Regions from separate parts of the Paenibacillus sp. EB106-04-04-XG159 genome, predicted to be linked through region 1. Evidence: predicted binding sites of a transcription regulator. Region 1 holds the regulator's gene; each other region holds the start of a gene.
The links. The regulator CtsR, encoded in region 1, represses protease genes until heat stress. The targets are predictions, from matches to a motif close to ATGGTCAATAAAGGTCAAACA.
Positions count from the first base shown of each region.

Region 1 (11,084 bases):
TAGATCAATACCTTGACCTCAAGCTCTTTCTGAATCTTGTTCAGAATGTCGAGCCCGCGTCTTCCTCGGTTGCGCTTCAGAAGATCCGGCGAATCTGCAATATGCTGCAATTCCTCCAGCACGAATTCCGGTATAACAATCGTACCTTCTATAAAGCCAGTTTTACAGATATCCGCAATCCGGCCATCAATGATGACGCTTGTATCCAATATTTTATGTTCCTCAAACCGGTATTCGGATACTTCTTCAGGTAATGGAGTGCGCAGTGACTGAACCCATGGGGCAACATCATCCAACTTCCATCGTGACATCTGTAATCCGGTAACCCCGCATCCGATCGTGATGAGTACCGCAATTACATTTCCAACCACTCCAAAATGACCCAATAATGGCACAAGCAGTGCCGCAAAGCAGAGTCCAATTAAAAGTCCGCACGTATAAATCATTAACTGGTTCATAGACATCTCAGCTACTTGATCGCGAAATGCTTCCCACAATCTTTGCATCGGCACCATTAAAGTCTGACATAGAATCATGCCGAGAATGCCTCCGCCTATAGCCCACCATACGAGTCCGGACGACCAACTATCTACTGCTCCAGACCAATTAAGTGAACTTGCGATTATATTCTTATGCATTTCCATGCCCAACCAAGCGCCAATGACCCCAGATATTGCCATTGTCGTACGTTTTAACATGAATCTCCACCTCCTCCATTTTTATAATCACATCCTTACAATTATGACCAACTGAATGGAGTCCTAATCCGTTTCTGTAGATAAATTCCAAATTGATCTTGTTGATAAATGGTAATTATTAGTTTTATAATGAGATTAGTAGCACATAATTCACGATGCCCATGACCCTTAAGTGCGCCTTTCCATAAGCCGCACCATTACATGAATAGAGGTGGAATTGAAATGAGTACTCCTAATTTGCAAATGTTTCAAGAACAAGTCGCTGACTTACTGCTTCGCCATCGGAGTTTATTAGACGTACTGTCCAAGTATGGGCAATCAGACGCTTCCGTGAATCGCGCGGTGACAAAGGCTATAACGGAATGCGGATGCTTGGAGGTTCACGCGAAGCGACAACCATATAAAGAGGAGATGGATATTCAAGAAGCGAAGCATAGCATGGAGAGTCATGTTCAAGGACATCTGTGTGAGAACTGCAAAGATGTGATTCGAACTGAGCTGGGGAAACATATATTCTACATGTCGGCATTGTGCAATCTGCTGGATATTAACCTCGATGAAGTCGTGGAGCAGGAATCCAGCAAGTGCTCTACACTGGGGATCTTCAACTTGTCATAATCATGCGGTTTGGCAATACACAAATAGGGCTGCGTCCTCGAACGAGGATACAGCCCTATTTCAACTTCTAGGAAGAATGCTTAGATACTAGGTCTTCGGAGTCCTTGCGGGACTTTCGACGACGTCGGTTGAGCATTCTAACGTTTTTTTTTAAACCGAGCAGCGCGTATAATACGAGCGGCACAAATATCAGTTTAGGGGTCTGTTCCGGCTTCCACAGCGCAATAGCAACTGCGAACGCGATCACAAATGGAGTAATCCAGATCGCCTTCTTCGGAATACCGACCTTCTTGAAGTTCGGATAACGAACCGTGCTGACCATCAGATACGATACAAGCAGCATAGCCACAATGAGATATGGAGCCGCAATATCATCGCTGAACAGCGCTAGTGTACATACGACACCGCCTGCTGCCGGGATGGGAAGGCCAACGAAATAGCCGGGGACGCCATCAATAACATTAAAGCGGGCAAGTCGCAATGCGCCGCATATCGGGAATATGGCAGTCACGATCCACGCCAATGCCGGCGGGTTCACTTCACTAAGCGCTGTCACATACATGATAAATGCTGGTGCGACCCCGAAAGAAATAACATCGGATAATGAATCCAATTCCTTTCCGAACTCGCTTTGCGCATTCAGTGCTCGAGCCACTCGGCCGTCAAGACCGTCCAACAGCATCGCGATAATGACCATTAGCGCTGCCAAGTTATAATCATCATGAAACGCAAGCATAATGGCAATGATTCCGAGAAACAAGTTACCGATCGTAAACAAGCTCGGAATTGACTTTGTAATCATAGGTTCACCTCTGGATTTACTATGCCCAACGTCTGTAATTTCATATGTGGTAAATAAGATCTAAGATTAAATCTGTCTGTCAATAAATACCTGTTCTTGGATTCGCTTCAGACCTTCCTTGATGGTGCGGGCACGCACTTCACCAATTCCGTCAACTTCGTCCAGCTCTTCGATCGTCGCCATCATCACTTGAGGCAGCGAACCAAAGTTGTCGACCAGATTCTGAATGACGACGTTCGGCAAACGCGGGATCTTGCTCAAGACACGATATCCTCGCGGTAAGATAGGCTCATCTTGAGTAGCCTGCGTAGCCGGGTATCCAAGCATACGAACCAGATGATGGGCGTCAAGCAGTTCATCTTGCGTACATTTCTTCAACTGTACAAGAATGTCGCGAATCTTCTCATCGCTATTCTCACGAGCATAGTCCTTCAGCAGCAGCCATGCATCGTCTTCCGTGTTGCTCACAAGCTCTTCCAGCTGCATGCTGATCAATCTGCCTTCGGTTCCAAGTTCGTTGATGTAACGCTTGATCTCCATCTTAATACGTAACACCATCTCAATGCGTTGCATAACATTGACAACATCATACAATGTTACCAACTCTTCGAACTCCGAGGCGGTTAAATTGGTCAAGCCTTGAACAAGAACAACTTTATATTTTTCCAATGTCTGAATCGCTTGGTTCGCCTTCGTCAGAATGACGCCAATTTCTTTAAGCGAATAGCGCAGGCTTCCTTGGTATAGCGTGATGACATTCCGCCTCTGGGATATCGACACGACGAGCTTGCCTGTCTGCTTCGCCACACGCTCCGCAGTACGGTGTCTAATTCCCGTTTCAATCGACGGTATGGAGGAGTCAGGAATGAGCTGAGTGTTCGCATACAAAATACGTTTCATATCCTCACTCAATATGATGGCACCGTCCATCTTAGCAAGCTCATATAAGTAACTCGGTGTAAAATCACAGTTAATGGAGAAGCCTCCGTCTACAACTTCCATTACTTCAGGGCTGTATCCCAGAACAATCAGCGCTCCCGTCTTCGCGCGCAATACGTTCTCCAGTCCTTCGCGAATCGGTGTACCCGGCGCAACAAGCTTGAGTAAGTCGTTGATGATATCTATTTTATTCTGCGTCTCTTTCATTCTCTATATATGCCCCCTAACTTAACGCCGCAGTCAATGCTTCTGCAACGGTATTCACTCCGATGATCTCAATATTCTTAGGCTGTGTCCAACCACGTAAGCTATTCTCAGGCATAATAATTCGCTTAAAGCCGAGCTTCTCTGCTTCCTTCACTCGTTGTTCCGCTCGTGAAACAGCACGAACTTCACCAGTCAACCCAACTTCGCCAATAACGACATCAAACGGTTGGGTCGGCGTATCACGAAAGCTTGAGGCAATCGCGACAGCTATTGCTAGATCCACAGCAGGTTCATCTAATCGGATACCGCCTGCTACGTTCACGTACGCATCTTGATTCTGAAGGAACATCCCCATCCGTTTCTCCAACACAGCGATAATAAGCGCCAGTCGATGATGGTCGATTCCAGTCGCCATTCGACGCGGTGATGGAAAGTTCGTCGCTGCAACCAAGGCTTGCATCTCAACGAGTACTGGACGAGTTCCTTCCATACTTGCTACAACGATAGAACCGGAAACACCAAGCGGCCGTTCTTGCAGAAACAGCTCTGAAGGATTCTTAACCTCAACAAGCCCGCCTTCGGTCATGTCGAATATCCCCATTTCGTTCGTAGAACCAAAACGGTTCTTCACAGCGCGCAGAATCCGATACGAATGATGTCTTTCACCCTCAAAATAAAGTACGCAATCCACCATATGCTCCAACAGGCGCGGTCCTGCAATCGCGCCTTCTTTGGTCACATGACCCACTAGAACGGTAGCAATGCCCCTGCCTTTGGCTATTCGCATAAATGCGCTCGTACATTCCCGAACCTGCGCAACACTTCCTGGCGCGGATTCTACTGAAGGCTGGTAAACCGTTTGAATCGAGTCAATGATCAGGAAATCCGGCTTCATCGCATCGATTGCTTCTTCAATATATTGCAAGTTCGTTTCACTTAATACGAATAATCGTTCCGACAAGGATCCCAGCCGATCCGCTCGAAGCTTGGTTTGACGCATGGATTCCTCGCCAGATACATACAATACCTTCAAGCCGCTGCCAGCGACCGCATTCGATGTTTGAAGCAGCAGCGTGGACTTACCGATCCCAGGGTCACCGCCGACCAGAATGAGCGAGCCCGGTACGATTCCGCCGCCCAATACTCGATCCAATTCGGATATCGTGGTACTGACGCGCGGTTCACGACCACTTTCTATATGTATGATGGGTTGTGGCTTTTCTTTCGTCTGGGTGAGGGTTGAGTGTACGCCGGAGGTCTTAACGACGGTTTCGCGCTCTTCCACCATCGAATTCCATTCATTGCATCCCGGGCACTTGCCCATCCATTTGGGGGATTCATATCCACATTCTGCACAATAAAACTTGGTCTTGACCTTGGCCATGACAGCCAACAACTCCTGTCTAAAAGCTCAATAATTTCAAGTTTACCACTTTTAAAGAGTGGAGGAAAGAAGTGAGACAAAAAAACGGGTCCAAAGGACCCGTTTTTCGCTACTTAATATAAGGAATTGACCGTTTTTCGTGAATTATCACCGTATTTGAGCTCTTATGTTGTAACTTCAGGCTTAACTTCATTGTTGAGGACGACCAGCTGTCCTTCCTGCTCATCAATCGTTACCGAATCTCCCTTAGTAATAGTGCCTCTCAGGAGCTCTTCGGACAATCGATCCTCGATGTGCTTCTGGATCGCACGACGAAGTGGACGAGCGCCATAAGCCGGATCATAGCCTTCCTTAGCCAAGAAGACCTTCGCTTTATCTGTGAGCGCAAAGTTGATATTCTGTTCGTTCAGACGCTTCTTCAGATCGTCTGCCATCAAGCTGACAATCTCACCGATATGCTTCTCATCGAGAGAGTGGAATACGATAATCTCGTCAATTCGGTTCAAGAACTCAGGGCGGAAGCTCTTCTTCAGTTCACCCATGACTTTATCCTTCATGTTGTTATAATCGCGACCGGAATCCTCCGATGCCGTGAAACCAAGTGTCGTATTGCGTTTAATGGCTTCAGCGCCGACGTTAGAAGTCAAAATGATCAACGTGTTGCGGAAGTCTACAATTCGTCCCTTGGAATCCGTCAAGCGTCCGTCTTCCAGCACTTGAAGCAGGATGTTGAATACTTCAGGGTGAGCCTTCTCAATCTCATCCAACAGTACGACGGAATAAGGCTTGCGGCGTACTTTCTCGGTCAATTGTCCGCCCTCTTCATAGCCGACATATCCTGGAGGAGCCCCCACTAGACGCGAAGTGGAGTGCTTCTCCATATATTCAGACATATCGATGCGGATTACGGCGTTCTCATCACCGAACATCGACTCGGCTAGCGCTCTAGCCAGCTCTGTCTTACCAACACCAGTAGGTCCAAGGAAGATGAAGGATCCCATCGGACGCTTCGGATCCTTCAGACCCGCGCGTGCGCGACGGATTGCGCGGCTGACTGCTTTAACAGCCTCGTCCTGACCAATTACGCGCTTATGCAGAATATCTTCCATCTTCAGCAAGCGTTCCGTTTCTTCTTCCTTCAGCTTAATAACCGGGATTCCCGTCCAGTTCGCTACGATCTGAGCGATGTCCTCGGTTGTCACCTCGGAGTCCATGCGACCTTGCTTCTCTTTCCATTGGTTGCGCACAGTTTCAAGCTCTTCGCGCATCTTCTGCTCCGTATCACGCAGAGCAGCAGCTTTCTCGAACTCTTGGCTTTGTACGGCAGCATCCTTCTCCTTGCGGATATCCTCTAGTCGCTGCTCAAGCTCCTTCAGATTCGGCGGTACCGTATATGAATTCAAGCGAACCTTCGAACCGGCCTCATCGATCAGGTCGATCGCTTTATCCGGCAGGAAGCGGTCTGTGATATATCGATCAGACAGCTTAACCGCATGCTCAATCGCTTCATCCGAGATCTTCACACGGTGATGCGCCTCGTAACGATCACGCAATCCCTTTAGAATCTGGATCGCTTCTTCCGGAGTAGGCTGATCAACCGTGATCGGCTGGAAACGACGCTCCAATGCAGCATCCTTCTCGATGTATTTGCGGTATTCGTCCAGTGTCGTCGCACCGATACATTGCAGTTCGCCGCGAGCAAGGGACGGCTTCAAGATGTTAGACGCATCAATCGCGCCTTCTGCGCCGCCCGCACCGATCAACGTATGCAGCTCATCGATGAACAATATAATATTTCCTGCTTGACGAATCTCATCCATAATCTTCTTCAAGCGATCTTCGAATTCACCACGATATTTCGTTCCGGCTACGACAGATCCCATATCCAGCGTCATTACACGCTTATCACGCAATGTTTCGGGAATCTCATTCTGAATGATCTTCTGCGCCAGACCTTCTGCGATCGCGGTCTTACCGACCCCAGGCTCGCCGATCAATACAGGATTGTTCTTCGTACGGCGGCTAAGCACTTGAATCACGCGTTCAATCTCCTTGCCGCGGCCGATAACCGGATCAAGGTTGCCTTCCTTCGCGATCGCCGTCAAGTCGCGCGCTAAGCCGTCCAGCGTAGGCGTGCTTACATTTTGCGGCGTGCCATGATGGCTGGACACCGCTTCGCTGCTGCCGAGAAGCTGGAGCACTTGCTGGCGCGCTTTGTTCAAGCTGATGCCTAAGTTGTTAAGCACGCGTGCGGCCACGCCTTCACCTTCACGGATTAGGCCAAGCAGGATATGCTCTGTACCGACATAAGTATGGCCGAGCTTGCGCGCTTCATCCATCGACAGCTCGATGACTTTCTTCGCGCGCGGCGTATAGGCAATATTCGTTGGCTGCTCTTGACCGCGGCCGATGAGCGATTCCACTTCGTCCTGAATTTTATCGAGACTCAAACCTAGAGCGACCAGCGCTTTCGCGGCAATTCCTTCACCTTCACGAATCAAGCCGAGCAATATATGCTCCGTACCGATATTGTTGTGCCCCAAGCGGACTGCTTCCTCCTGAGCCAGCGCCAGTACTTTCTGAGCTCGTTCTGTAAATCTACCAAACATCATCCACTTGCACCTCCATATAAATAAATAATTAATCTTTCAATAAGAACAAACTTTAGTTATCGTTAAAAATCATATTTCAACCATTCTGACGTTCCTTGCTCAGCATCTCACGAACGAGACGAGCACGGTAAATATCGCGTTCTTCCGCATTCAAAGCTCTGTTATAAATATGCTGCAGGAAGCCAGGCTGGCTCATTACCATTAATTCATTCAACATTGTAGGGGATACTTCCTTCAATATCTGAAGATCTGATCCCAAGCGAATATCGGACAAGCGCTGCGCGGCTTCCTTAGACTCCATAATTGCCGCATGCTTCAAAATACCGTATGAGCGGCACACCTTATCCGTGATTCGCGTGATACTGTCTTGACGAAGCTGTTCTCTGGCATTGCGTTCATGCTCAATAATCTGCTTCACGACTCCATACAGATTATCGATAATTTCCTGCTCCGTTTGACCAAGCGTGATCTGATTCGATATCTGAAACAAGTTGCCGATCGCTTCACTGCCTTCACCATACAAGCCGCGAACCGTAAGTCCGACTTGAGATACAGCCTGCAAGATCCGGTTAATCTGCTTCGAAAGCACAAGTGCGGGCAGATGCATCATAACGGAAGCGCGAATACCGGTGCCCACATTCGTTGGACAACTAGTCAGATAACCATGCTTCTCATCAAAGGCATATTCCACCTGCTGTTCAAATATATCATCAATCACATTGGCTGCTTCCCATGCTTCTACAATCTGAAGTCCTGGGTACAAGCATTGAATGCGAAGATGATCCTCTTCATTGATCATGATGCTGACAGATTCATCATCCTTAAGGATCAGTCCGCCGTTGCGCGACTCACTCGCCAAGTTCGGGCTAATCAGATGCTTCTCAACCAGCACCTGCTTCTCCATATCATTTAAGTCAGACAACCTCATCATCTGAAAATGTCCCAGCGCTTTAAACTCAGGAGTCTCTCCCACCTTCGTTAATAGCATTAACGAATCCTGAGACTGCTGATTAGTCGCTAACAGTGGAAATGGCAGCCCATGTATGTTGCGAGCGATGCGGATACGGCTGCTAATGACGATGTCACTATCTGGTCCTGTTCCGCGCATCCAATCGCTTATCGGCTGTTCCATAAAAGAATATGTGGTCATTCGCTACCTCCTCCTTTAATGAAACGGAGTTCTGTCTTGTACGATGAAGTCCATGTATAATCTGCTGAAACAAAGAGAAGAGAATAGCAAGTTCAAGTTGTACTTTAATGACTATTCAGACCATCATTCATTGGATGCCTGTGTATCTGTAGAGCACAACCCTTGCTCCAAATCGCGAATCCGGTCTCTCAATTCCGCTGCCTTCTCAAACTGTTCATGTCGGATGCTTTCATGAAGCTCATGACGAAGCTCTTCCAACTCACGCTTCTGTTTCATCAACCCGCCGCTGCGTCTTGGTATCTTCCCGACATGTCTTATGTTCCCGTGAACTCGCTTTAGTAAAGGATCCAAGCGTTCACCAAATGATACATAACAATGGTCGCATCCGAAGCGTCCCATCTTACTAAATTGTGAGTACGATATCCCGCAGTTATCACAGCGAGCCGTCTGCGCCTTGGCAAGCGGTTGTCCAGCTGTATTCGACTGTGAAGCTCCACCTGTTAAATCAAAATCAAGCAAGCCAGACAACAGATTATGAATGGAGAATCCGTTAGGCGCGCCTGGGATAAGTTCGCCTTTCTCACGAGCACAGCTCTCACATATGTGAATCTCCGTCTTCTGACCGTTAATAATCTTCGTAAAATGCAATGTAGCCGGCTTCTGACCGCATTGTTGACACAACATCTAATCGTTCCTCCTCCTGATCCAGCGTAATGAACGCTTTGTTGTTCAAGCTCTGTGAACGCTTGTGTCCGTTACTGACTCTTCAACCTGATGCCATCCTTGCGCGCAGCTATAATTTGGATTGACCCAGCAAGGTCAGCAGCATCGCTCTTAGCAATCGAGCGCGTATCTCATCTCGATAAGGAAGCTTCAAGGCAAGGGTATCGCGAGACATAGCTGCACGAAGCAGATTAGCCTCTCGATAGGTGATGACCTCAGCATCTTCCAAACGATATATGAGTCCCTCCGCCGACTCCTGACTTATACAGTTGCCAATGGTATCGCACACATGGGTCTGAATCGCTTGCTGAGCTGGAAGGGATATTCGCTGAATACGAACATAACCGCCGCCGCCTCGCTTACTCTCAACCAAGTAGCCCTTTTCAAGGGTAAAGCGTGTATTAATCACGTAATTGATCTGTGAAGGTACGCATGAGAATTGCAGCGCAAGATCGTTTCGTTGAATCTCAACTGCACCCTCTTGACTATCCATAAGCAACAGCTTTAGATGCTGCTCAATGAGATCGGAGATGTTTCGCATGTTCACTCTCCTTCCCGTCTATGTTACTCACATCATGTCCCGCTGAAGAGAGATATACCTATATAAGGTTTAACCATCTTATTGATTGGTTATTCGATTAAGGTCAGTATTCGTTGACTTTGACTTTCTTTGACCTTGACTATATTATATGCCATTTCATTATATTTGACAATATTATTTATGAAGTGTATCTGGGTGGGTCAGCGTGCGGTCCAAGCAGAACATCTAAAAAATGTCCAGATGCAACACGTGACTCCACTGCATATTAACTCATACACGGATAGCTTGGCTAAGATGCAGCCAGTGCACATAGTTCGACCAATGATGGTAACACGGTATTTCCCTGTTACAGGGTGTCCGGCACTGCAGGATTCAGATATAACAGGGTAAAACCCTCTTACATAAGTAATCTCAAGTGGAAAATGGGATTAGCGTGTGAGATAACTGGGTTTATCCCGGTTAGAGCGAGCGGCATACCACTGGTTTACTAAGATAACGGGGAAATTACCTCTTACGGAGTAACTAAGGCGATCCCTCAGGATTAAATGAGTGAGGTGATGCTGCTGGAGTACTTGGGTTAGAGCTCGGTATACGATGCGATATCTGTCGGAAGGTCACAAGGGAGCGCAGGAATATTCTTAAATTTCTAGTATATTCGTCATTTGGTCGTATACAGCAAGCGGGGAGATTCAACTGTCATATGCTAATCCACGTCAAATTATAAACACACTTATGCACAGATGCCTTAAATATAGCTCTGAAATTTCTTTTGGGCCGTTTGGAAAATGTGAACAATCGAGGACATTTCCACAAATGGTGGATAAAAAGTGGACATGTGAGTGGATATGTTACTAAGTTTCAATGGATATATAGATAAATAGGAGGATCTATACTGTTAAGAAAGTTATGCACATGTGGAAAGATTGCGAAAAATAGCGAATTGTTCCTCACTATGTGAATAGTTATGGGATGATTGGAGATCAACATCAGCCTGTTGCGCTCGACGCTGAACTGCTTTCGTAGAACACCTTTATCTTGTTTGACCAAGCCTTCTTCTTATGTCGTGTGCTTGTTGTTGAATTAACTGTATTTTGTGCAGCTAGCATGTAGTTGCTGTATGTCGACCGAGTGCTAACTGCATAATGTACATCTATTTTCGCTGCACGAGAACTCATTGTCCAATTCTGACTGAAATAAATGCACGAAATGCAGTTAATTTGTGTTTTAGGACCGTCATCCGTGCAATTAGATGCACAAAATGCATCTAACCCGTGTGGTGCAGGCATTGCACATACAGGTATCCACCTATGTGGATTCGACCTCATGAAAGCCTTACATCAATCCTGCCACATAGAAAAAGCCCGCTGTCGATTCGAGATCAACAGCGGGCTTTAGTTAGCTTGGCGACGT
Region 1 covers NZ_JBYTDY010000024.1:53,823-64,906, forward strand. The annotation lists gene AC3WTP_RS21470 (PIN/TRAM domain-containing protein) at 1-698, opposite strand, end outside; gene AC3WTP_RS21475 (nucleoside triphosphate pyrophosphohydrolase family protein) at 921-1,316, shown strand; gene pssA (CDP-diacylglycerol--serine O-phosphatidyltransferase) at 1,384-2,118, opposite strand; gene disA (DNA integrity scanning diadenylate cyclase DisA) at 2,185-3,264, opposite strand; gene radA (DNA repair protein RadA) at 3,281-4,648, opposite strand; gene clpC (ATP-dependent protease ATP-binding subunit ClpC) at 4,813-7,260, opposite strand; gene mcsB (protein-arginine kinase McsB) at 7,337-8,410, opposite strand; gene mcsA (protein-arginine kinase activator protein McsA) at 8,534-9,094, opposite strand; gene AC3WTP_RS21510 (CtsR family transcriptional regulator) at 9,204-9,674, opposite strand.

Region 2 (11,084 bases), on a different contig from region 1:
ACTTTCAGCATGTTGTCGCCTACAACCATAGTGCACAAGGAATCGATTGTAGAAGATGCTGGGTCACCGTTGTAGTCACGGGATACAAGCGGCAATTCGGAGTAGTTCATGATACCTTTCAAAGCTCCGTTAGCTGCTTCTTTAAGAGCTGCGTTAACTTCGTCAACTGTAACGTTTTGTTTCAGTTCAACAACGAGGTCAGTTACGGAAACGTTAGGTGTAGGTACGCGCATAGACATACCGTTCAACAAGCCTTTCAGTTCTGGAAGAACCAAACCTACTGCTTTAGCTGCACCAGTTGTGGAAGGAATGATGCTTTCAGCTGCTGCACGAGCACGGCGAAGGTCCTTATGCGGCAGGTCAAGTACGCTTTGGTCGTTAGTGTAGGAGTGAACAGTTGTCATCATACCTTTAACGATACCGAACTTGTCGTTGATTACTTTAGCGAATGGCGCCAAGCAGTTTGTTGTGCAAGATGCATTGGAAATGATGTTGTGGTTAGCAGCATCATATTTATCTTCGTTAACGCCCATAACGATTGTGATATCTTCGTTAGAAGCTGGCGCGGAGATGATAACTTTCTTAACTGTGTCGCGCATATGAAGTTGTGCTTTTTCTTTCGCTGTGAAGATACCTGTGGATTCAACAACGATTTCTACGCCTACAGAACCCCAAGGAAGGTTTTCTGGGTTGCGCTCAGCGAATACTTTAACTTCTTTACCGTTAACAATCAAAGCGCCTTCTTTAGCTTCTACAGTTGCATCAAGAGTGCCTTGAGTTGTGTCATATTTCAACAGGTGAGCGAGCGTCTTAACGTCTGTAAGATCGTTAATTGCTACGATTTCTACCTCAGAGTTGTTCAATGCTGCACGGAATACGTTACGACCGATACGTCCAAAACCGTTAATACCAACTTTAACCATTGATGATTCCTCCCATTTCCTTGTGTTTGAAATGTTATTTATTGCTCAAGACGGCTTGTAGGCACGTCGAGACCACTTAGTCTGGCAATCTCATTCGCTGCGGCTTCGTCTGTCACGAGTATGCTCTCATGACCAGCCTTCAATACAGCGGTGATGGATTCTGCCTTGCTCTTACCGCCTGCAACGGCGATCACGACCTCTGTGCGGGATATGTCTTCTAGACGCAATCCCAATGTGAGCATCGTATGTACAACATGCCCGTCACGGTCAAAATAATAACCGAATGCTTCGGCCACTGCGCCTTCACTCTTTAAGGAGTCGATCGTATTCGAATCGACCTTGCGACGTCTCGCCATAATAAGCGCGTCGCCAATGCCGTGAATGACGATTCTGGCTTCGCGAATGACACGCAACAGCTCTTGAATGTTAGGCTCTTGCTTCAGCGATTGATACGCATCTTCGCTTATCAGATCCGGCACATGCAGCAATCGATACTGTGCGCCGTATCGCTTCGCCATCATAGAAGCAATCGTGTTCGCTTGATATTCCAAGCTCTCACCTAAACCGCCTCTTGCAGGTACGAACCAATTCCCCTTATGGGGTGCTGAGTTCGTTAGTTGATCTGCTACAGCGGCCAATGTGGATCCGCCGGTTACAGCAATTACATCATCTTTGCTTATGCACCGAATGAGGACATTGCATGCTGCTCCGCCCAATTCTTGCTTGACTGCCGGGGTGAGGTCGGAATCGCCGGGAACGACGATGACTTGCTTCAACCCATAGGCCTCGCGAATAGCCTCTTCCAGGTGACGCGTACCAAGCAATTCCCGCATGAGCGGTTCAAGCTGCAAGACAAGCTTGCGTCCTTCCTCGCTGATACGCATACCGGCGGTCTCTGTCTCGATGAGACCTTGCGCTTTCAGCAAGTCGGTTTCGGCCCGCAATACTCTCTCTGTCATCTGTAAGGATGCAGCCAATGTTCGACGACCAATCATATCTGACATCATGATCTGGTACAGAATTGTATAGCGTTTCTTTAACAGTTCCAATAGGTCGGGCAGCAGACGTTTATTTATCTCTAACCATTCACGCAATTCTCTCCACTCCTGCACTCCCAGAAACTGTGTAGATGATGACTGGACTCAAAATGTCCCTCTGTCACATTTTATGTCCCACCACTATTCTACCTAAATTTCCTTCAAGTTGCAAGTATCCCGCATCTAGAATGGGCTATTAGCTCCAAACTTATTCATCCCTGCTGCAACAAGGGATTCCAGGGTTATCCCGCTGGCATGTGGAATGTGCATACCCACCCTTAACTTGTGAAAATTTAATGAAGGAAGCAGGCGCATGTCGGAGGAAATCCATCCGTATGGTTTGCCTATCACCGATAATCAAGATTAACCGTGATTAGTCATGATTAACCGAAATTGACATCACCGTGTAAGAAGCATAGACTTAGAATATAAATGAATGACTGTCAGTCATTTTTGAGGGGGAACTGTTTATTGAAACCTAAACAAGAAGTGAAACGAGAAGCGCTGCTTCAAGCATCCCTGTCGCTCATTATGGAAAGAGGGTTTCAACAAACGTCTGTCAGCGGTATCGTCAAACGCGCGGGATTAGCGCAAGGGACATTCTATCTCTATTTCCCAACAAAGAATGATCTCGTTCCCGCCATAGCAGACCATATCCTGCAGCAGCTGCTCAGCCGCATCCAGCAAGACACTGCTGGGTTATCCAAGTTGTCGGACAAGCTGCGTGCGGTTATAAATGCAACCTTTGAGATGAACGCGGTCTTTAAGGAAGTTATCTTGCTGTGCTATTCCGGACTCGCTTATCATCATTCCTTCCCACGATGGGAGGAGATCTATGAACCGTACTACACCTGGTTCCGAGAACAAGTTCAGCAAGCGTTGGACCAAGGGGAAATTGAAGTAAACTACCCTATTCCTTATATGGTGCGCATGCTCATCAACATGGTAGAGGTTTCGGCAGAGACTGCACATTTTGTAGACATCCCTCAAGGTAAATCAAAAGAGGACATTAACATCATTAAGGAAACACTGCTGCAAGCAATGGAACGTTCGTTAGGCGTGATTCGAACCGTATAAGTTTATCGTTTTTAATCTTCATCCGCTGCAGACTAGTGAAACAACATGAATGGAGGAAGATGATTTTGGCTTGGATTCTAGTTCTTATAGCCGCAGCGCTTGAGATTGTATGGGCAACAGGGCTAAAGTACGCTTCAACACCCATGGAATGGGTTGGAATATTCGCATTGATCACCATCAGCTATGTCTTGCTGATTCAGACTTATAAGAAGCTGCCTGTCGCGATCGCGTACACGGTGTTCGTCGGGATTGGTACGATAGGCACCTATGTTATGGGTGTCATGCTCGGGGAGCCTTATTCCCTACCTCAGATCGCTTTCTTGATTCTTCTGCTTATCGGCATCATTGGCATGAAGCTGTCAACAAAGGATAAGGAGGAAGCTTAATTATGGAATGGTTCTTATTAATTCTCGCAGGTCTTGAAGAAATCATATCCGTTATCGCCATGAAATATATAGATGGATTCAAGAGAAAGACGCCGTTGATCGTGATGACTCTGGGTCTTGTTCTATCCTTCTTCTGCCTTACGCAGGCCATGCTGGTTATTCCTGCAGGCGTCGCTTATGCGGTATGGGCTGGAGTCGGTGCAGTCGGCATTACATTAGTAAGCATGTTCTGGTTCAAGGAGAAATACAACCGCACTCAGATCATGTTTCTGCTCTGTATCGTAACGGGCATTATCGGACTCAAGTTAACGACATAAAGAATACACTTCATTAATGGCATCCTTCCATAAAAAGTTAACGGTTGCACTTTTAGCATGATTCCACTATAATTAAAAATGCATCATTTTTGTAAGAAGGATGTTGTAAGCGCCCGTGGTCCAATGGATATGACGTAGGCCTCCGGAGCCTGAGATCAAGGTTCGATTCCTTGCGGGCGCGCCATACCATTCTCGTTGATGCCTGATAATGAAGTTAACGTATGAATATTGAAGGCTACTATGATCGAAAGCATCTCGATCCTCTCCTCACGCATAGGGAGAAGATTAGAGGTGTTTTTTTCATTTTTAAGGACAAACTAGAGTTTGACTATCTTTGACTTTTACCTTCATTTTCGTTATTATAGGATTATGGCTCTTAGAGGAAATGTTTCTAATGTTCAACCGTTTAAGGGTCACATTAATGGTTTATATTGAAGCTGAGGAGGGGTATTCGTGAGTGTAATACCTATGGTTGTCGAACAGACGAATCGCGGCGAACGTGCCTACGATATTTATTCTCGTCTATTAAAGGATCGCATCATCTTCTTGGGAACACCGGTCAACGATGTAGTAGCTAACTCCATCATTGCTCAGCTTCTGTTCTTAGCAGCAGATGACCCGGAGAAGGACATTCATCTTTACATTAACAGCCCTGGCGGCTCAATTACAGCGGGCATGGCGATATTCGATACGATGCAGCACATTAAACCAGACGTTTCTACGATCTGTGTCGGTATGGCTGCTTCGATGGGCGCGTTCCTGCTGAATGCCGGCGCGAAGGGCAAGCGTTTCGCGCTGCCTAACAGCGAAGTTATGATTCATCAGCCGCTTGGCGGAGCAGAAGGTCAAGCAAGCGACATCGAGATTCGCGCTCGCCGCATCCTGAAGATGCGCGATAAGTTGAACCAGATCTTGTCCGAGCGCACAGGTCAGCCGTTGGAGCGTATTGAGAAAGATACAGACCGCGACAACTTTATGACAGCATATGAAGCGCAAGCCTATGGTCTTGTTGATAAAGTGCTGGAAAAGACGATGCAGATTTAGTTAGCTTGATATGATCCCTCTTAAGTGTATAGTTTGGAATTAACTCCAAACCGTTATACTCAGGAGGGATTTTTCATAGCAGCGGCTCCCCCTAGTTAACACAAGGGTTGTCCCTAAGTCATTTTCATGACTTTAGGGACAACCCTTTGCTTTTTCGTCATTCAGTTATTGCGCATAATCCCCAGAATAATTGACTAAGGACACGTCCTGCACGCCTTCTATTTTACTAAGCTCATTTACAAATGCCGTATTATCATCCCGAAGCCGTACCTCCACCGTCATCTCAGTGAATTGCAGGACTAACAATTAATGTTGTACGGAATACAACAATACTTACAATGATCCACGATAATAGGAATATTGTTGTACGTTATACAACAAAATACCCTCAATCCCCTCATCTCATGCTTAATTGCTAGACATTGTTGTATTCTGTACAACAATACGATGGGATTAGATCATGAACAGCTCATTATGTTGTACTTGATACAACATTGTTGATCAAACATAACCAATACAAAAAAAAAGGACCGCATCGTTTCACGAGACGATGCGGTCAATATATGTTCTAGGGGTAAACTGTAAACCATGAGAAAGATAAAACGGATCCCTTGATCATCGGATCAAATCCCACTACTCAAGGATATGAACTAGCGCGGCAACCCTCCCTTGAAAATCGTCATCTGTCATTCGGTCCACTATTAGAATAACGCCCTTACATTAAATCAAACTGAATTGAACCTTAAAATTTCATAAAGACTGACAAGCTATAAGTAGCAAAAAACAAAAATCCCTTGTCCAGAACCTCATGACCAGGCTCTAAGCAAGGGATTATTTATTCGCTTCACGTATGATTAAGGCTTAACGTCCGCTCTTCAACTCGGTCCAGAGACGGTCGTACAATTGAATCTTGTCACCTACGTCAAGGAGCCACTCCGTGCGGGAGAGCTCTTCCTCAGACAAGTTAATCATTGTGTTGCTATTGTATTTTTCACTTTGATACTTCTTCGCTTCCGTTACAGGGTTGCTGTATCCGATCGCTTCGTAGTTCTTCGCGCTGTTCTCTGGGTCCAGCATGAAATTGATGAACTTCTCAGCAAGGTCTTTGTTCTTCGCGCCCTTTGGAATCGCGTAGTTGTCCGACCAGATCGTAGCGCCCTCTTTAGGCACAACGAACTTCACATCTGGATTCTCAGCAGCGATAAATGCCGCATCACCGGACCACACAGTGCCGATCCAGCCCTCTTCCTGCATCATCTTCTGCTTGATGCTGTCCGTATCGAACGCAAGCACGTTAGGCACAAGCTTCTTCAGATCTTCTACAGCAGCTAGAATATCCTCTTCGCTGTTGGAGCTGTTAGACTTGCCTGCTTTCTTCAGCGCCATACCGATGATTTCACGGTTGTCGTCTAGAAGCAGCACTTTACCTTTATATTTTTCATCCCACAGATCAGCCCAGCTGTCGATCTCTTCCTTCACGTACTTCGTGTTGTACGCAATGCCGGTAACGCCTGATGTGTAAGTAATGGAGTATTTATTGCCTGGATCATATGCAGGGTCCTTAAACGTGTCTGCAACGTATTGGAAATTCGGAATATTGTTCATATTAAGCGGCTCAAGAAGATCCTGCTTAATCATACTAGAAACCATATAATCCGAAGGTTGGATTAGATCATAATCCGAACCGCCAGCCTTAATCTTAGCCAGCAACTCTTCATTGTTAGCAAAATAAGAATAGTTAACCTTGACGTTATACTCCTCTTCGAACTTCTTAATCATGTCCGGATCGAAGTTGTCAACCCAACTATACAAATTCAGTGTTTCTTTCTTCTCACCGCAACCCGTAAGCGCAGTAAGTGCCAACAATCCGGCCAATACGACCGCAAACCATTTTTTGTTCAATTTACTACCCCTCTCCTAGAAAAAATAAAGTATTAGAATGGCAGCACGGAGCTGCGCTTATTCCCCTGACCGCGGTTTAGAAGCCACTGTGCCAGAAGAATCAGCAATATGCTGACAAAAATCATAATGGTACACAGCGCATTGATCTCAGGCGAGATCCCCCGCTTCACTGAGCTGTAAATATAGATCGGCAGAGTCGTCGAATTCGGACCTGCTACGAAGAAGCTGATGATGAAATCATCAATGGAGAGCGTGAACGCAATCAACGCTCCAGCCGCAATGCCCGGCCAGATTGACGGCAGCGTGACATACCGGAACGTCTGCCAAGCTGTCGCTCCGAGATCACTGGCCGCCTCTTCCAATTGCTTACCCATATTTTCCAATCTTGAAGATACGATAACATATACGAATGAAGTGCTGAACGTAACATGCGCAATCATAACCGTCAGCTTACCCAGCGGGACATGAAGCTGGCTGAACAGGATCAGCAGCGACAAGCCCATAATGATCTCAGGTACAACAATTGGCAGATACATCAGACCGCCGAAGCTGACTCGCGCTTTGCTGTTCATATTGCGCAGCGCTAATGCTGCCAACGTACCAAGCACTGTCGAAATAATAGTTGAAGTGAATCCGATGCTCAAGCTGTTACTGAGCGCTTCCAGCACATTGTCATTCTGGAACAACGAGCCGTACCAGTGCCAAGTGAAGCCTTCCCAGTCCGTGCTCATTCTCGAATCATTAAATGAGAAGATAATGACCAGCAGAATGGGCACATAGATAAAGGCGAGCATCAGGTACGAGTGAATGGATAACAGCGGATTCTTCCGTTTAGATGCTGTCTTCATGACCTCGCCTCCTTAGATGCTTCGTACTTAGAACGCATGGCGCGGTTGAATAATCCTATAATGATAAGCGAACTGATAACAAAGATGATCGACAACGCAGAACCAAAGGGCCAGTCTCGTGCGCCTAGGAACTGATTCTGAATAACATTGCTGATCATCTGTGACTTTGCGCCGCCGAGAATATCGGTGACAACAAACATCCCGGTCGTCGTAACGAACACGAGTACCGAGCCAGTCATAATACCAGACTTCGTCTGAGGAAGCGTGATGTGCCAGAAGGAGCGCCAGCTTGACGCGCCCAGGTCGCTTGCCGCTTCCAGCAGGCGACGATCCATCTGCTCCAAGGCAACATAGATCGGCAGCACCATATATGGAATGAAGGTGTACACCATACCAAGCAGTACAGCGCCCTTCGTATAGAGCAATTGCAGCGGTTCATCGATAATTCCTAAGCTCATCAATCCGGAATTCAGGAATCCTTGTGTCCGCAGAATCATAACCCAAGCATACGTACGGACGAGGAAATTGATCCAGAATGGGATCGTTATGCCGATGAGCCAAAATTTCTGAGCCTTAGGACCGACTGTAGTAATGTAATACGCCAGCGGATAACTGATCAATAAGCACACAACTGTCGTTACTATAGACAACACGATCGTATCCCAGAAAATACCGAGATACAGCGGATCAAAGAATCGCGCATAATTGTCAAGTGTAAAGTTCCACACGATGTTTCCTAGGTTGTCACGCTGCATGAAGGAGATGACAAACACCGCAATCATCGGGATGACTAGGAAGAAACCAAACCACAACAGGACAGGTGAGGCAATACCTAATGTGCGCTTCTTCATGACCCGATCGTCACCTCATCCTGTGGATCCCAAGTCAGTCTAACTTGCTGGCCGATCGCCCATTCCCGCGTATCTGTAAAGTCCAGTACGCTCGTAACACTGACTTGCTCTTGATCTAGATGAACTATTAATTTATGAATATTGCCGAGATAAACGATATCTTGAATCGTACCGCGTCTTGGAGCATCTTCGATATCCGTTAATACGCGTACACGCTCAGGACGAACAGAAAATAGCTTGTCTTCATGGAAGATATTGTTCTCACCGATGAACGTAGCTGCAAACAACGTCTCCGGGCGTTCATAAATAACTTTTGGAGAACCGACCTGTTCAATACGACCGTTATTCATAATAACGATTCGATCGGACATCATCATCGCTTCTTCTTGGTCATGCGTTACATATACGAATGTAATTCCCAAACTGCGCTGAAGCTGCTTCAGCTCTGCCTGCAGATTCTTCCTCAATTGCAAATCAAGTGCGCCAAGCGGCTCGTCAAGGAGCAGTACTTTCGGTTTATTCGCGATGGCGCGAGCAATCGCTACACGCTGCTGTTGACCGCCGGATAATTGATGCGGGTATCGGTTCGCAAACGCTGTAAGCTGCGTCAATCGGATCGCTTCAGCGATGCGTTCTTTCTGTTCAGCGGCCGGAATCTTCTTCATCTTCAGACCAAACTGAATGTTTTCCTGCACAGTCATGTGCGGGAACAATGCATAATGTTGAAACACCAGGTTCAAATTCCGCTTGTTCGGCGGCAATTGGGTAACATCTTCTCCATCGAGCCGAATAATACCCGATGTTGGTTGTTCAAATCCAGCAATCATGCGAAGTATCGTCGTTTTTCCGCATCCGCTCGGTCCGAGCAGCGTTAAAAACTCCCCCTCATCGATTGTCAAAGACAAGGGATGAACAACGGGGTGCCCAGCAAAATGCTTTTCCACATTCTCCAGACCAATCATGTACATCAACCCCTTCCCGTCGTCGGTAGACAACGTCATACAATATCATTAAAAAAAGCCATATCCATTGGTATGGCTTACTCGTCCCAGCATAATTTTTTTGCATATTCAATATACATTGTTTTGCCTGCTCTTACAACTAGTTTTGTGTAAATTCGACATATCCATACATGAATTAGCTAGAATTTCATGTATTTGTAGCATCTAAAGGGTAATTATCCCCTAATTTAAAGCATTTTTGGCTAAAAATAAAAGACTCCCGACGTTGACGCATCAGGAGCCTTCATGCTTATTTCATATATTGGTGCTTAAGTTAGACTATCGCATTAACCTGTTCTTACTTCAATTCGAAATCAATCTGCACCCTCGTCTGCAGCTGCACTTGTCCTGCTTGTGGAGCTGAATCCATCGCCTTAGATTCCGTCTTGGCAGCCAGCATGTCATAGTTCATCTGCACCGGACGATAATCAGAGCTCGTTTCCGTAATGGAGATCACCGCGCCCAGTTGACGTCCTCCAGCCTTCGCAAGCGCCTCCGCCTTCTTCTTCGCATGCTGAACGGCCCGCTCTAATGCTGCAGTCTCAGCACTTGATTGATCTTCCACATCAAAGTTGATGGAGTTAATGCGGTTAGCCCCCGCCTTGGATGCCGCGTCCACCATCTCACCAAGCTTCTTCATGTCGCGATAATTTACCTTGATCATATGCTCGGCGTTATAACTGACAACCTTCGGCTCTTGGTTCTCCTTGTACTGATACTGCGGCTGAACAGTGAATTCCGTCGTCTTGATATCCTTCGAGTTAATGCCGTATGTCTCTGTCAGCACTTTATACACCTTATTGAATGCAGCCGCATTCAACTCCTGTGCCTTGCTTGCCGTTTCAGCATTAGCCATGACGCCCATATGCACATATGCAATATCTGGATCCAGCTCCAAGCTTCCGATCCCATTAACCGAAACTACATTACGCATGCTTTCACCTGCCGCTTCTACTACGCTAGGCTGGCTCCAGCCCAACCCGCCAGTTGCTCCGAATATAAGCGCAACCCCCAGCACTGCCGCCGCTAATGGGCGCTTCCACCCTTTCTTCATGAGAACCCCTCCGATACCGATTCAATTGGAATATTTAACTAATGACTAGACGGGCTTGATTTGGAAAATGTTGCAGGTTAGAGCGTCTTATTTTAATTATTTGCGGCGCTTTCCCTACGTGCGATTACCCCAATCAAAAAATTAGTAAGTTTTGCAGGTTTATACTCAGTCTATGTCGAACTTTTAACGACATTCTCGCATCATCGTTATATGATATAGGATGGCGCTGGTTTATACATAGTTTGTCCTGATTGGCACTTATATGTGCCGTATCCTCGTTTTACTTACCATAGATAGCTCTAAGCTTATAGAAGGGGTTGTTCATTTACATGAGAAAAGAGAAGATAGAGTACCTATCTTTCTACAGGGCGATTGCCATTCTAGCCGTTCTGATGATTCATGCAACGTCACAGGCCGTGGCCAATATGCAGCTTTCCAGCATGTATTACGGGTATGTATTCGCCAACATTTTTTCTAAATTCGCGGTCCCATCCTTTATATTCTTAACCGGATTCGTCCTATTCTACAACTATGCGGATAAAGGCTTGAAACGTTCGAACATCTTATCTTTTTACACCAAGCGCTTAAAGTTCATACTCGTGCCTTACCTTATCGCATCGCTCTGCTACTTCGCTATGATCCAG
Region 2 covers NZ_JBYTDY010000010.1:207,061-218,144, forward strand. The annotation lists gene gap (type I glyceraldehyde-3-phosphate dehydrogenase) at 1-923, opposite strand, end outside; gene AC3WTP_RS14270 (sugar-binding transcriptional regulator) at 962-2,017, opposite strand; gene AC3WTP_RS14275 (TetR/AcrR family transcriptional regulator) at 2,432-3,037, shown strand; gene AC3WTP_RS14280 (DMT family transporter) at 3,103-3,423, shown strand; gene AC3WTP_RS14285 (DMT family transporter) at 3,426-3,740, shown strand; tRNA gene AC3WTP_RS14290 (tRNA-Arg) at 3,850-3,924, shown strand; gene clpP (ATP-dependent Clp endopeptidase proteolytic subunit ClpP) at 4,194-4,784, shown strand; gene AC3WTP_RS14300 (ABC transporter substrate-binding protein) at 5,646-6,686, opposite strand; gene AC3WTP_RS14305 (ABC transporter permease) at 6,719-7,534, opposite strand; gene AC3WTP_RS14310 (ABC transporter permease) at 7,531-8,385, opposite strand; gene AC3WTP_RS14315 (ABC transporter ATP-binding protein) at 8,382-9,353, opposite strand; gene AC3WTP_RS14320 (SIMPL domain-containing protein) at 9,685-10,440, opposite strand; gene AC3WTP_RS14325 (acyltransferase) at 10,770-11,084, shown strand, end outside.
Region 2: the regulator CtsR is predicted to act here: its motif matches at 4,062-4,082, upstream of clpP (ATP-dependent Clp endopeptidase proteolytic subunit ClpP).

Region 3 (11,084 bases), on a different contig from region 1:
TGCTAAATCGTCGAATGAAATCGTGTTCAATTGGCAATTTTTCTTGTATTATGGAAATAATGTTCAATTCTTGTCGCATGATGATTATACAGCTCTTATCCTTTTACCAATATATCCAACGCTCATGAGGAGGAAGCTTCGTGAACAAGCAGAGAACAACAACATGGAGATGGGTCTGGATGCGGGGACCGAACCAGCCCGCTGTTCAGTTTTCGCTTTCTCCTCGAATCGCTATCAGTGTGATCATCCTGTTGATCTGTCTTATAATATCGCTCATTACGGGGCTTATCATGTATGTTCAGCACAATCGTGAACTCACTGAGCTTAATACTGCCCTGCAATCACAGATAGAGCAGCAGCAAACTGCAATCGCCGCTTTAGAAGCCGATCTAACTGTACTGAATCAAGAATCTGCTCTCATGCAGTCTCAAATGGATACAGTGTCCAAACTTGAGCAGCAGCTGCGGCAATATATCGAACTATCTGCAGAAAGTGTCGCAACCAAGCTTTCCCTTCCTAATGAAGAACAATCAACGGAATCCAGCGAGAAGCCAAGATTGCATTCCTTACATACAAGCCCCTCTTCGCTATCTTTAGAACAGGATTCAGTTGGAGGTGAATTCGTTTCGCCGCCTGCTCCTACTGGTTATCAAGCGGCTTATTCATCAACTGCTGACATGCTGCAGCAGCTCGATCATATGATGGCGACTATTTTACGATGGGATAAGGATATACCAGCGCTACTCAAACAAGCTGAGGTTGTCAAAAAGGAATTAAACGCAATACCTACTTTATGGCCTACTACAGCCACACGCATCACTTCGACATTTGGAAGCAGGGATGATCCATTTAATCGAAGAGAAGCGTTTCATAACGGCCTAGATATCGGAGGCAATATAGGCGAAGTAGTGCTGGCCGCCGCAGATGGGACTGTCATTGAAGCAGGGTACGATTATGCCAGAGGAAATTATATCATCATTCGTCATACAGCGAATCTAACGACACGGTATTTGCATCTGTCCGAGATTCTGGTCGAGAACGATCAAGCAGTAAAGATGGGAACCCAGATTGGTAAGCTAGGGAATTCAGGCCGCAGTACAGGACCTCACCTGCATTTTGAAATTCTTAGGCGCGATATGCCGCTGGATCCCATGTCAATGCTCGTTTCTCCATAACATTTCATAGTTCATAGGAGTAGGAGGATGTCCATGTTTAATAAGAATACGGCCAGCAAACGACCTCCTGGCACAGATACGATTGTTGGACAAGCCAGCCGCTTTGAAGGCAAGCTTCATTGCGAAACGGATCTGCATATCGAAGGGAAGATTGTCGGAGATATCACTTGTACGAGAGATGTTATGATCGGGGACACAGGCTCTGTGTCGTCCAATATTCAAGCGGCTAATCTTATCGTAGCTGGCCAATTAAGCGGCAATGTGAACGTAAGCGGAAGCTGCGTTATTGAGCCTACCGGCAGACTCAACGGCGATGTCGTGAGCGCTACTTTCATCATTAAAGAAGGCGGCACCTTTAACGGGACTAGCCGCATGGATAAGAAGAATGCCGCAAGCGGCAAATCAGCATCTGAACCAGCCGCTTCAGCCAGCGTCTAAGCTGGAACAGCAAAGAACCTCCAGTCTCACCGCATATTTGCATGCGTGACTGGAGGTTCTTTATTGATGTTAACGTATCATTACAATTCGTACTTCATGATCTCGACTTATTGATGCAGATGCTGCTTGCGCCCAGGAATCTCGCCCGTACGCTCGTACACCTCTACAATGTTGTCGATTTCCTTCTTCAACTCGTTCAACAGTTCAGCCTCCGGCACTTTGCGGATCATCTGCCCATATCGGAACAGCAATCCTTCTCCGCGAGCGCCCGCAATGCCGATATCAGCCTCGCGCGCCTCACCAGGTCCGTTAACAGCGCATCCGAGAACCGATACCTTGATCGGAACTTTGACGTTAGCAATGTATGCCTCAACCTCGTTAGCGATGGAGAACAGGTCAATATCCAAGCGACCGCAAGTCGGACAAGATACCAGCGTCGCAGCATTCGTGATCAAGCCAAATGACTTCAGCAGTTCACGCGCAACCTTTATTTCTTCAACAGGGTCCGCGCTCAAGCTAATGCGCATCGTCGACCCGATGCCCATCGATAACAGCGCGCCGAGACCTGCCGCACTCTTAACTGTACCGGAGAACAACGTGCCCGCCTCTGTAATACCCAAGTGCAGCGGATAAGGGATTACCTCTGCTGCTTTCGTATAAGCGGCGATTGCCATCGGCACGTCTGAAGCTTTCAGAGACACGATGATATCGTGAAAATCAAGCTCCTCCAATATGCCGATATGGTACAAAGCGCTCTCCACCATCGCCTCTGGAGTCGGATATCCGTACTTCTCCAGCAGATGGTTTTCGAGCGAGCCTGCATTAACACCGATCCGAATCGGAATACCTCGCTCCTTGCACGCTTTTACAACCGCTTCAATCTTATCGCGTTTACCGATATTGCCCGGATTAATCCGAACTTTATCGATTCCGTTCTCGATTGCCTTCAACGCAAGTCGATAATCAAAGTGAATATCTGCAACAAGCGGAATATGAATCTGCTTCTTGATCTCCTTGATCGCTTCAGCGGCTTCCGCATTGTTGACAGTTACACGAACTAATTGACACCCAGCTTCTTCAAGGCGGAGAATTTCCGCTACTGTAGCTGCAACATCGGCGGTCTTCGTCGTACACATACTTTGAATAAGTACTTCATTGCTCCCGCCGATTGTGAGGTTGCCAACTTTAACTGGTCTAGTCTGTTGACGCAAATACATGTTCATTCTCCCTCCTATCGGTTGAACGACGGAAAAGCGCCCTTAGGCGCTTTCCTCTTTCTTCTTCTCCGTCGTTAGTTCTGGAATGATTCGTTCACGTACAACCTGCTCTGTTATACGGCAAGTCGTAATATCTTCGCGCGAAGGTACTTCATACATCACATCGAGCATGATTCCTTCGATGATCGCGCGCAAGCCGCGTGCGCCCGTGTTGCGTTTAATCGCCTCACGCGCAATCGCTTCTAGTGCGCCCTCTTCGAATTCCAGCTTCACGTTATCCATCTCAAGCAGCTTCTGATACTGCTTCGTCAGCGCATTCCTAGGCTCGCTCAAAATGCGAACCAATGTATTCTCATCGAGCGGCTCGAGCGTAGAGATGACTGGCAGACGTCCTACGAACTCCGGAATAAGACCGAACTTCAGCAGGTCCTCTGGAAGCGTCATCGATAAGTATTCTCCAGCCTTCAGATCTTTCTGACCGCCGTCAGCATTAAAGCCGATCACTTTCTTGCCGACACGACGCTTAATAATTTGCTCTAGGCCATCAAATGCCCCGCCGCAAATGAATAAGATATTCGTCGTATCGATCTGAATGAACTCTTGATGAGGATGCTTGCGTCCACCTTGCGGCGGAACAGAAGCGACTGTGCCTTCAAGAATCTTAAGCAATGCTTGCTGCACACCTTCGCCAGATACATCGCGTGTAATCGAAGGGTTCTCCGACTTACGGGCTACTTTATCAATCTCATCGATGTAAATAATGCCTCGTTCAGCCTTCTCCACATCGTAATCAGCTGCTTGAATGAGCTTCAGCAATATGTTCTCAACGTCTTCACCGACATATCCGGCTTCCGTCAAGGAAGTTGCATCCGCAATCGCAAATGGGACGTTCAAGATCCGAGCCATCGTTTGAGCTAACAACGTCTTACCAGAACCCGTAGGACCTACTAGCAAGATATTGCTCTTCTGAAGCTCAACATCCTCGATCTTGCTCTGGGAGTTGATTCGTTTGTAGTGATTATATACGGCTACAGACAGCGACTTCTTCGCCTGCTCCTGACCAATTACATATTGATCCAGGATAGTGCGGATCTCCTTCGGCTTCGGAATATCCTTCAGATCAACCTCGTCTTCATGACCGAGTTCTTCCTCTACAATTTCATTGCAGAGCTCTACACATTCATCACAAATATATACACCTGGGCCCGCAACAAGCTTGCGAACCTGCTCTTGTGATTTACCGCAGAAGGAACATTTCAATTGGCCCTTCTCATCATTAAATTTGAACATTCGCTTCCCTCCTTACTTCGGCAATGAAGAGCCCGGATGGAGCACCATATCAACGATGCCATATTCCTTCGCTTCATCTGCACTCATGAAGTAGTCGCGGTCCGTATCTCGTTCGATCTTCTCGAGCGGTTGTCCGGTACGGTCCACATAGATTTGATTGAGTTTCTGTCTTGTCTTAATAATCCAGTCAGCGTGAATCTTGATGTCCGTCGCTTGACCGCGAACACCGCCAAGAGGCTGGTGAATCATAATCTCGCTGTTAGGAAGCGCAAATCGTTTATTTGGTGCTCCTGCAGTCAGCAGCAATGAACCCATGCTGGCAGCCATACCAACGCAGATTGTGGATACATCGGGCTTGATGTGATTCATCGTATCCATAATCGCCATACCGGCTGTTACCGAACCGCCAGGGGAATTGATATAGAGATAAATATCCTTCTCCGGATCATCTGCTGCCAAAAATAATAATTGAGCAATGATGCTGTTCGCCACGTCATCATCAATGGCGCTGCCAAGGAAAATAATGCGATCCTTGAGCAATCGGGAGTAAATATCGTAAGAGCGTTCGCCTCGATTCGTCTGCTCGATTACCATAGGTACCAGGTTCATGATTCTAACCTCTTTTCTTTATCAAGCTTTACAATCCTATACAATTGTATTTTATCATGTTCCAGCAACAATGTCATTTTCACACTGTTATTAAAGTGTAGATCGTGCAAATATGTAGTTCCTTCACTGGTCTTGCGACCATTACTTAGCCTAGATAGCAAAATAGAGTCATCGCGACTCATCTTATGCTTATCTAAATATGTATGCCCTATCAACCATGTACCATACTCAAGGAAGGTGTAACATCACATGTTCTAAGACTGTTGTTTATGTTGTTTCGATATCTAACAGCCGTTACCGCGAGGAAAAAATAAGGCACGCAATATAAAATTGACGTGCCTTATCCTGTTGAACCGGGGGTATTATCCTCAGCCAATATATGCGATTAGTTGTTGTCTACCAAGAATTTAACTGTTTTGCGGATCAACGCTTCTTCACGAAGGTTCTCCAGGTTGCCGTTCTTCTCCAAGATCGTGCGAATTTCTTCTGCAGAACGTTGGTACGCTTGTGCCATCTTCTCCAGTTCTTCCGCCAGCTCTTCATCAGATACAGACAGGTTCTCTTCTTTAGCTACTTGCTCCAACACGATGTTGTTCTTCACGCGCTTGTCAGCTTCTTGCTGCATTTGCTCACGAAGGTCAGCAATCGTTTGGCCAGATAGAGTCAAGAACATATCGATGTCCATACCTTGCATGCGAAGACGGTTGTCAAGATCCTTCACCATGTGTTGAATCTCAGATTCAATCATAGCGCGAGGAATTTCAACTTCAGCATTAGCGGATACTTGTTCCACAACTGCTGCTTCACGAGCTTGTTCTGCTTCTTGATTCTTGCGATCTTGAAGCTGCTTGGACAAGTCAGCTTTGTACTCTTCAAGCGTATCGAATTCGCTGACATCTTTAGCGAACTCATCATCCAATACTGGAAGCTGCTTGCGCTTGATTTCGTGAACTTTAACTTTGAATGTTGCAGGCTTGCCAGCAAGATTCTCAGCATGGTAGTGCTCTGGGAACGATACTTCAACGTCTTTGAAGTCGCCTGTTCCAAGACCAACCAATTGCTCTTCGAAACCAGGAATGAAGGAGTTGGAACCGAGCTCAAGGCTGTAACGCTCGCCCTTGCCGCCTTCAAACGCTTCGCCATCAACAAATCCTTCGAAGTCGATGACTACAGTGTCGCCATTCTTAGCTGTATCTTCGTCAACGATGATCAGCTCAGCTTGACGCTGCTGTACACGCTCCAGTTCAGCATTCAAGTCTTCTTCTGTTACTTCAGCCGCAGCAGTTTCGATCTTCAGACCTTTGTATTCGCCAAGCTTAGCTTCAGGCTTAACTGTAACTTTAGCTTTGAACTTGAATGTTTGGCCCTTGCCGAATTGCTCAACATCAACTTCTGGCTGGTCTACAGGTTGAATGTTTTGTTCCTTAATCGCTTGGGTGTAAACTTCTGGGAGCAAGATATCAATGGCGTCTTGGTACAGACTTTCCACACCGTATTTTGCTTCGAAAATTGGGCGAGGCACTTTTCCTTTACGGAAACCAGGAACGTTCGCACGTTTTTGAACTTTCTTAAACGCTTGATCCAACGCTTCCGTTACGCGCTCCGCATTGACTTCTACTTCCAGAACCCCAAGGTTCTTCTCTATTTTTTCCCAGGTTGCTTTCATTTTATGCCTTCCCCTCCAAAAAGATCGCATGGCTCGAGTGTACCCTTGCACGTTCGAATAACCACTATATTATATCGAACAATAAATAGTTTTTCAAGGCAAGTCCTTCTACCACTGATTTCGCACACATAAACTGTACGAATAGTACCTACTCATATATACGCATAATGATCGGATCGTACTATAGTTTCAGCGCGCCTTCATCAATTTCTTCAACGCCTGATCATAACGCATTCTTTGCTCGTCGCTGACCGCGTACATGCGCTTCACCTCAGTCTCTTCCTCTTCCAGATGAAGGAATCCAGCGACTAGTTTGTGCAGTGCGGCAGCCCAAACATTCGTATCCGAATTATCATTGTCCTGCAATTGATCATACAACACTGAGCCGTAGATGGCTCTTAGAAATTGTTGCCACATCTCCTCAGCAAAATAGGCTAAAGAAGGTTCTCGCAGGGCTGCCACATCATGGACATATTGAGCGGGCAATCGCAGTTTGTCTGGAAATGAGGCATAGTCCATCGGAGTGCGCTCTATATGAACGACAATCTGCTCACCTGTCCGCCAGAACGTAACCGCACCAGTCGCTCCTCTTCGCTTGAGTATCTGCAGCAAACCAAATTGTACGAGCGGGTGAAGCGTCTCTCTCTCCATTAAGAATATAAGGTCATCATTCAGATCCTCATCATCGACGTTAGCCAGTTGCTCCAGCACCAGCCATTTGCGTTCATCTAATGTAATATCCTTGAGTGAATCCAATAAGCGACGAACATATTGGTCGTCCGTTCGCAGCTTCTTAGCGACTTGAGCTTGCAAGAGCTTCTCCTCAGATTCTTCCTCAAGCTCTGTCTCATCCTGCTCCATATGTGTGGTATGTGCCTGCGCTTCACTCCGATTCCTTAGTTCCGGAAACACCATTTGAAGCCAATCATACAACGCACTCCATTCACTGCGAGTATCTTCCTCTTCCCCATCGAATTGCAGCAAAAATTCCAGAAGCTCCGCGGCTTCAGCATATCGTTCCGATTCGAGGAGTCGCGTCAATTCTACCTGATAATACTGATACGTTTTGGGAAATAAGACAACATTATGTTTTCGGGCATGCTCTTCTTCTCTGTCTGTAATAAGTAACACCTGCCTTTACTTGGAAGTTGCTTTTACTTGTTATGTATTGTATTTATTGAAGATAGCCCGTCACTTCTTATAGTGACCATTCCTTCATAAAATAACGCCGTATTCCTGCATTATACCATAATCTGCTTGACTTCTGCTGAGACGCAAACATACGTACTTACCATCACTTTACCCATTTCCCACAATATGAAAAACAATAAATTATTCAATTTCTATTGCACAACAACTGTAATTTTGATAAGATCATAAATGTTCTTCAAAAAAAGCTCATATGTCCCAGTAGCTCAGCTGGATAGAGCAACGGCCTTCTAAGCCGTCGGTCGGGGGTTCGAATCCCTCCTGGGACGCCATACTTAATTACACAAGACCCCGACATGTCGGGGTTTTTTTTGTTGTCTAAAGAGATATTTTAAGTTGAACATTAGTACAAAAGGTATTCCAATCCACCAAGTATAATCACTGTAGCGCTTCATCGCGCGCAAGATAACTTGGTTTTTCCCCGTTACAGCGTGCGGTGTACGCAGAGCTGACACGTTAACGAGGAAAATCCGCTTACGTCTACGCAGCAATATACATCGAGCCTGTCGCATGCAAAGTAAAGCATCGGGGTTATTTTAATAGCGGCATACTGTTTACACCCGTTTTTGAATCGTTTATTACATATAAATGGGGCTGTCCCTAAAGTGGATTTTTTCTACCTAAGGAGCCGGGAGCGGACACACGAGCCGCTATTTGCAGCAAACACCACTAATTCGCCATACTAGCGGACCGTAGAGCCGTTATTTGACCCGAATAAGCAGTTTAGTGCTGGTTTTGAAGCAAATAGCGTCATCTGTGTCCGCAATCCCTCAAAAAATACCCCGAAATCATGAAATAGCGGCCCCTGTGTCCGTTCAAGCGCAGGTCATACGGCCTTTCTGTCACTGAATGTGCTATCGGACAAAAAAACGCTGATCCAGTTCACAGTCTCATCGACTAGATAAGCAGTTTCTTATTGGTGTAGAAACAAAGAAGGGTTGACCCAAAAGACATGAGAAAAATGACTTTTAGGACAACCCTTTTTTCCATACTATCTTATTTTATATTGATATTCTTTGCCTTCGATGGTTAATAGTGCAGTAATGCTTTTATCAGATGTCTCAACTTCTTTAGGGACTTCCGCCAAGAATATTAACGTCCCCTTTTTTAAGGGCTCAATGCTGGTGATATTCGTATAAGTAAAATCTTCCCCTCCTCGATCCTCGATTGTAGAGAACATACTATACTCATACTTGTCATCGTACTTAATCTTACAATCTAAGAATGAATCTGCTCTCTCTCCTGAGCTGCCAAGATTTTTTACTTCTATCGTTATTGCTAAATAAGTGGAGTCAGCCTCTTTTGATTCATAATACGTATAGAAGCTACCTGGTTTAGATGGTTCTATTTTCTTCCCGAATTTTGTATTAGTAATGGTATATTCGGCAACACCGTCAATTATCAATGCTTCATTCTTATTCATTGCCAGTTTCTCATCTTTTTGTTCTGTTTCTGCAGAACTAGGAGCGGCAGAAGTTGATTCCGAATTACTGTTAGAATTACTCTTTAGTTGATCAGTAAGTTTCTGATTCTCCTTCTTTAAATTTTCTATCTCAGTTTTTAGTTTTGCTATTTCTTCATTATTATTTGGATTGCTCGCGCTATCACCAGAAGAACATGCTGACACAAGTATTAGAGATGTAAGTATTAATACAAATAATATCTTTTTCTTTTTCTTTTTCATTTTTATCCCCCTCGATGGCTTCTTGCTCATCCACGACGACACGATACGATGCTTTCCGCTTGCTATATGGATTCGTGAGTCATTGTTTTCAGTGTGTATTATCGCATATATAGGAATCTTCGAGAAGTGAATTTTTACATAATAAGACATAAAACGTGTAATTAATTCGACATATCATAGGAGGTCTGACTCGTTCATCTTTACATGTATCGGTAGTAAACGGTCGGTCTACGTCAGAATCATCATCAACATACCAAAAAGTTTCCGATCCCTACGCATTGTGACAGCGGTGCAGAATATATCGATAAATTCACATCGGATCACAACGCCGATAACACGAAAAAGCCCCGCCATCATAACGATGACGAGAAGTTGAGCTGCGTTGTTAACAGAGTATCTTTCGCGGTCTACTACCGTTCATATCCTCGCTTGATAATAACGAATAACTCGTCTGAATGCTCGTTATAAGCACCCGTAAGGTGTATTATTTGTTTGGGAATTAGTAGTTTGAGTTGTTTAGTGAATATTTTGATTCCCCTAATGGCGTCCCAGGAGAGATTCGAACTCCCGACCGACGGCTTAAAAGTTCGCTTGTATGCGGCCAACGGTTTCTCTTAAAGTCTCCCAAGCGTGGATATATATTCAATTATCGTTCGTGATAAGATAGTAGAGTAAATGTTGTAAAAACAGATTGTTGGAGGGGAAACCTTTGGATAAACGTTTAGAGCAATATTTAAATGAGTGTGAGAGCAAGTTTCCGGTGGGTGGAGCAATTGTAATTTCTAAAAATAGTAATGTAATATACGCCAAAGGGTTTGGCAAAGCACGTTTAGGGGAGGATGCAATAGATTTTACGCCCGATACATTGGTTAGTATTCAAAGTGTATCAAAGAGTTTTGCAGCAGCATCTATTATGAAATTAGTTGAGGACAATCTTGTATCGTTAGATGCTCCTCTTGTTGACTATCTTCCTTACTTTCAAACAATGGATAAAAGCATTAGCGATCAGATTACTGTTAAGCAGTTGTTGTCGCATACAACAGGGCTCCCGGGAGATCTAGCGATTGGTAATCTAATTACTCCTAATAGGCAGGAGTTTACCGCATTCGATACCTTGAAAAGTCAGTTTGGGATTACGGATGACGATCTCGAGAGAATCCATACTCCTGAAGATGTGACCAGGTATTTAAGAAATGTCACATTAGAACGTGAACCGGGCACGAAGTGGAGTTATTGTACGGATGGCTACATTGTCGTTGCAGATTTATTTGAGAAAGTCAGTGGTATGAGATGGAACGATTATTTAGAAAATGAGTTATTGCCGAATTTGAACCTAGATCGAACAACATTGAACTATAAAAAAGTAATGCAGGATAGCAATAGCGCATCATACTACACTAATAATGGAGATGCTTTTGTCAACATAGTAAAACCTGATGCTCATATGGATGTATTCAGTACGCCTTTTCCGATTAATCCAATAGGGGCACCAATGGGATTTATTTATTCTACTGCGAATGATCTCACTACATATTTAACTTCTTATATGCGAAAAGAATCTTTTCTGACGAAGGAATCTATATCCGCCATGACGGAGTCTATAGGGAAAATAGATGATGATGGGAGTTATGGTTTAGGATGGGCAACTTGGAACAATAACGGATACAAGGTAGTTGAACATGGTGGAGGTTTTATAGGAGTCAGTTGCAATATAAGCATGGTTCCGACGGCGGGAATAAGCATTGTTGTGGTGTCTAATCATGACCAGACTCCATCTTATCTGATCTGCAAGGATA
Region 3 covers NZ_JBYTDY010000004.1:282,671-293,754, reverse strand. The annotation lists gene AC3WTP_RS07270 (M23 family metallopeptidase) at 141-1,175, shown strand; gene AC3WTP_RS07265 (bactofilin family protein) at 1,209-1,613, shown strand; gene ispG (flavodoxin-dependent (E)-4-hydroxy-3-methylbut-2-enyl-diphosphate synthase) at 1,721-2,830, opposite strand; gene clpX (ATP-dependent protease ATP-binding subunit ClpX) at 2,873-4,120, opposite strand; gene clpP (ATP-dependent Clp endopeptidase proteolytic subunit ClpP) at 4,133-4,729, opposite strand; gene tig (trigger factor) at 5,115-6,395, opposite strand; gene AC3WTP_RS07240 (hypothetical protein) at 6,585-7,526, opposite strand; tRNA gene AC3WTP_RS07235 (tRNA-Arg) at 7,800-7,876, shown strand; gene AC3WTP_RS07230 (bZIP transcription factor) at 8,596-9,288, opposite strand; gene AC3WTP_RS07225 (serine hydrolase domain-containing protein) at 9,998-11,084, shown strand, end outside.
Region 3: the regulator CtsR is predicted to act here: its motif matches at 4,954-4,974, upstream of clpP (ATP-dependent Clp endopeptidase proteolytic subunit ClpP).